2 regions of the Paenibacillus xylanexedens genome follow, and region 1 is predicted to be linked to the other one. Evidence: riboswitches for the same ligand, from Rfam matches in the RefSeq annotation. Region 1 holds a riboswitch; the other holds the start of a gene.
What was found. A riboswitch is a leader RNA that binds a small molecule or an ion and turns the genes downstream of it on or off. The one in region 1 is predicted to bind glycine.
Positions count from the first base shown of each region.

Region 2: it holds a riboswitch for glycine, as region 1 does, so the genes downstream of both, gcvT (glycine cleavage system aminomethyltransferase GcvT) here and sdaAB (L-serine ammonia-lyase, iron-sulfur-dependent subunit beta) in region 1, are expected to answer to the same signal.

Region 1 covers NZ_CP018620.1:1,318,674-1,321,072, reverse strand. Annotated here, with positions in the region: gene sdaAA (L-serine ammonia-lyase, iron-sulfur-dependent, subunit alpha) at 1-876, opposite strand, end outside; gene sdaAB (L-serine ammonia-lyase, iron-sulfur-dependent subunit beta) at 866-1,555, opposite strand; glycine riboswitch at 1,668-1,803, opposite strand; glycine riboswitch at 1,808-1,932, opposite strand; gene BS614_RS05995 (hypothetical protein) at 2,073-2,399, opposite strand, start outside.
Region 2 covers NZ_CP018620.1:6,153,967-6,156,365, reverse strand. Annotated here, with positions in the region: gene gcvT (glycine cleavage system aminomethyltransferase GcvT) at 1-919, opposite strand, end outside; glycine riboswitch at 1,136-1,236, opposite strand; glycine riboswitch at 1,240-1,362, opposite strand; gene gcvH (glycine cleavage system protein GcvH) at 1,706-2,098, shown strand.

The DNA.
Region 1 (2,399 bases):
CTTTGGTTTAGCCAACTTCTGCATCATTTTGCGGCCGGTTGGCGTCTGGGCCAACCCGCCCTGGGCTGTCTCCCGATGACGGCTAGGCATCGCACTGCCTACTTCCAGCATAACGTCGATGACTTCGTCTGACGGTATGGCACTACGCACTCCGGCCAGGGCCATGTCAGCCGCAGCCAGCGCCGTAACTGCACCCAGTCCATTACGGACGATGCACGGAATTTCAACGAGGCCTGCGACCGGATCGCAGATTAGGCCCAGTGTATTTTTTAACGCCAAACCAACGGCATGAACGACCTGTTCCGGTGTACCTCCACGCAGTTCAACCATGGCACCCGCAGCCATGCCGATCGCGGAACCCACTTCCGCCTGACAGCCACCTTCCGCACCGGAGATAAATGAATTGTTCGCGATAACATAACCAATCGCTCCTGCACAGAACAACCCGTTCACCAAATGTTCGTCCGTCCAGCCAAACCGCTCCTGTGAACTGATAAACACACCCGGGATAATGCCGCAGGAACCGGCTGTTGGTGTTGCCACGATCCGACCCATGGAGGCATTCACTTCAGATACACACAGGGCATACGCCATGGCAAGTGCGGAAGCATCTCCTGAACAAGTCTCACCTTTGCGAATGTACTCGGCCATTTTTTTGCCGTCTCCACCTGTTAATCCACTGCGTGATGTCGTATCTTCCGTTAACCCTTTGCGTACCGCTTCCTTCATCACCTGGTAATATTCAGACATCTGTTTCACAACATCCGCTTCCGGTGTATTGGTCTCCTGAACTTGCTCCTCGATCATCAGCTGAGCAATGGTTTTGGATTCTGCTGTACAGATCGTATTCAGTTCATGCAAATGTTTAAACCGCATCCGAATCAACTCCTCTCTTCAAATCTATGACACGAATGTCTAACACATGGTCCAGCTCCCTTAGACGCTTGAGCATATCAGGATTAGGCACACCGTCCATCTCCATCGCAGTCAGTGCTTCGCCATCACGGGCTTTCCGATCCACCTGCATATACCCGATGTTAACCCCGGATGAACTGATCGTGGACGTTACCGACGCAAGCACCCCTGCTTTGTCTGCATGTCGAAGAACGAGTGTCGGGAACTCACCACTAATCTGAACACGAAAATCATTCATCGAATGCACCGATACACTTCCACCACCAATGGATGCACCGATTAAGGAGCAGGCACGTTCTCCATGCCACAACTCAATTTTGACCGTATTCGGATGAGGAGCAGGCAGGCCACTTGTATAAAACTCAACCTCCATGCCCGCTTCCTCTGCGTATTGCTCTGCATCCGGGATACGCGGATCGTCTGTGACATAATCCAGCAGACCGCCGATCAGTGCCAGATCTGTTCCGTGCCCCTGATACGTATCTGCAAATGAACCGTACAGGGTCAGCCGGGCACGATCTGGCGTACATCCTAGCCACTGTCGAGCAATTCTCCCTAACCTTGCCGCTCCAGCTGTATGTGAACTTGAAGGCCCCGTCATCGACGGACCAATAATTGAAAACACATCTTTAAATCGCACCTTATAACCCTCCAATTGTATTCGTCATTTCCATCCAGAATCTGAGCCATATTGTTCCTTATTTACTGAATGATGACATCAAAAAAGGACAGAAGAAGGCCTCAGGCCCTCTCTCTGTCCTCGATACCTGAGAGTTTCACGATCAGCAGTGTCTCACGACAAGGCGCATTGCCTGCGATTACAGACAAGATCACCGGTCTGACTGATCATATACCCCTTGGGTGGCGCAGTTCGCGCACTCTCCAGAGTTGCGTCCAACGATGGTACATTTACCTGAGAGATTAACCACTGCGCCGGGTGCGCAGCAGCTTGCTCCTTCGGTGCCTGAACACTAGCCATTTTGCTTGGCTAACCCAGGTCTCTCCCGCTCGTTATCATCCGCTGTATTATCTTAATTTGATTCTTAATCGGAATGGTACATTTCTAAATTTTTGATCGTGTATACCCATAGAGTAATGTACAATATCATATATGTCAACAAAAGTAACGTGTAATTACCATAAGTCCGATGTCTATTTTAACTGAAGCGAATAGCATTCACATTTCTCACTTCCGCTGAGGCACTCGTGACGTTGCTAGTTGTCGTAAATTCAATACTTATCGTATATGCGTTAGTCGTTGTCGCAGGAGAAGTATCCACGTAAGTGTTAGAAGAAAGAAACCTCAACGTTCCCGCAGCATTCCCGGTCCTTGAGAGTTGCAATTGATTAATTAGAACTCCGTTACGCCTCAGGTTAATGTTATACGCAATACTCCAGTTAGACCCTACAACTACTGCTACTTGTGTACTATTATCGATTTTCACGCGTTGACCTGCCACCAAGGGTACATTGAGGGTCTGAAT
Region 2 (2,399 bases), 2.2 Mb from region 1:
CGGCGTAAATCGGATAGTGGGGGCGGGGAATACCGCGCTCCAACACTTCGATGCCGACCAGTTTGCGGGCGGGCCCGTCAGTTTTTTGCTGTAACAAGGCTTCGTGTCCGATAAAAGGTCCGGCATTCAGCTTCACAAACATACCTACGCCAGCTTCGAGTGGAGAGATAGTTGCCGACAATTCCTGTCCATACAGAGGGAGCTTTGCTTCAAAGCGCAGTGTATCCCGAGCACCGAGGCCTGTCGGTACAAGTCCGTGACCTTCACCGGCTTGCATTAACCCATTCCAGACCACAGCGGCCTGATCTGCAGGAACATATAGCTCAAAGCCATCTTCACCGGTATAACCGGTACGGGACAACAGTAATTTTACTCCACATACTTCAGCATCCTGCACAAAACGAAACGGTTCAATCGAGCTTACATCCGTATCTGTAACTTTCCCGATAATGTCTACAGCCAGTGGACCTTGCAAGGCGAGTAGCGCCGTCTGCTCAGAATCGTTGGTCATGCTTACGCCGGGGATCAAGTGCTCTTGCAGCCACGCCCAATCCTTGTCGATGTTGGAGGCGTTAACCACAAGCATATAATGCTGATCTTCCAGCTTATACACGAGCAGATCATCCACCACACCGCCATCAGGATAACACATCAGGGTGTACTGAGCTTGACCGGGAACCAGCGTTGTCACATCATTAGTCATCATTTGTTGCAAAAAAACTTCAGCCTGCTCACCCTGTACTGTGAATTCGCCCATATGGGATACATCAAACAGTCCAGCACGCTCACGCACCGCTTCATGTTCTTTCTGGATTCCGCTAAATTGCACCGGAAGCTCCCAGCCTCCAAAATCAATGCACCGTACGCCTTCGTATTGCTGATACAGTGGGAAGAGTGGTGTTCTAAGCAAATCGGACATCAAATCACCTCGTCATGGGCCGTCAACCGGCCGGATATACAATCGTGGATCAATGAACCAGGGTATTTTTAAATTTTTCAGCAGAGATTTTTAGTAGATAAGTATGGTAAGGCAGCTATGGCAGCGCTGATCTGAATCCTGTTTTTCGTTTTTTGGGAAAAAGGAAAAGGACAGGCCAAAGAATCGGCATGCCAAGTAGCACGCTGTATTCTAAGGCTCTGTCCCTTGTACCTGAGAGTTACCCCGCTGCCTTGTGCAGCAGGTTTCCCCTTGGGTGATCATAACGCCCGCTCAGGGCGAATAGATGCTCTCCAGAGTTGCGTCCCGTAAAAGTCCTTTTGCCTGAGAGATTCACCCCCGCTTATCGGTGGTTTACTCCTTCGGCGTTACCTCATGTACATCCCGAATCGGGTGTCACGGGTAATCTCTCCCTTTACATTCATCCGCGGGTATAACATAGTCCAATAAACACATTTACTCCTCTCATTAAAACGTGAATCCACTACCGATGTCAAGAACGATATCATATATAATGATTAAAAACCGAATATTTAATTTGTTTTTAATGTTATTGTTCGTATATTTAAAAAGACTGCGCTTACTATTCTAATATTCACCAGTATATGAAGAAAGAGTGTAATCCGGTTACAGGATTTAGAGGTGTTCAGCAAATAAATTGTGAGGTATCTTGACATTTGATTCATAAATATCATACGCTATGTTCTGGGAAAAAGGTTAAGGTCAAAGAACGCATGTACTCATTAATGAAAAGCGAGGCGGATATCGATGAGCGAATTGAAAAGTGATTTCCTGTACAGTGAAGAGCACGAATGGGTGCAAACCGTAGGGGAGGATACTGTACGTATTGGCATTACCGAGTTCGCGCAGCATCAGCTGGGTGACATTGTGTTTGTGGAATTGCCTGACCTTGAAACCAATGTAAAAGCAGAGGACAGCATTGGAACGATCGAATCGGTCAAAACGGTGTCGGACTTGTTTTCTCCAGTCACTGGTTCAATTATTGCAGTGAATGATTCATTGCAGGACTCCCCTGAACTTGTCAACAGCTCTCCATACGAGGAAGGCTGGATGATTGAAATCCGTGTTGATGGAGATCTGACAGCGGCATTGTCTACATTGATGAATGCAGACGCGTATCGTAAACATACGGAAGAATAGTATCAACGAACTTGTACTTATTAACATATATTTTATAACAAAATGAGATGTGCTTCATATTGTTTCGACCTGTGTGAGCCTGAGGCTTGCACAGGTTTTTTGTGCTTTCCGAGAATGGTTTCTAATGCGGATTGAAGCAGATTGTGGATGTGAATCGCCTGATTAGACCAAGCTATAGGTTAGAAATTGATTTTGGAAATGATAAAAGTCATAGGCAAGAAAAGCCTTGTGTACCAATGGGTTCAGCCATTATGCATCCATTAAAACGATTACATAACCTAATGTTGTCATCATTGTTCAT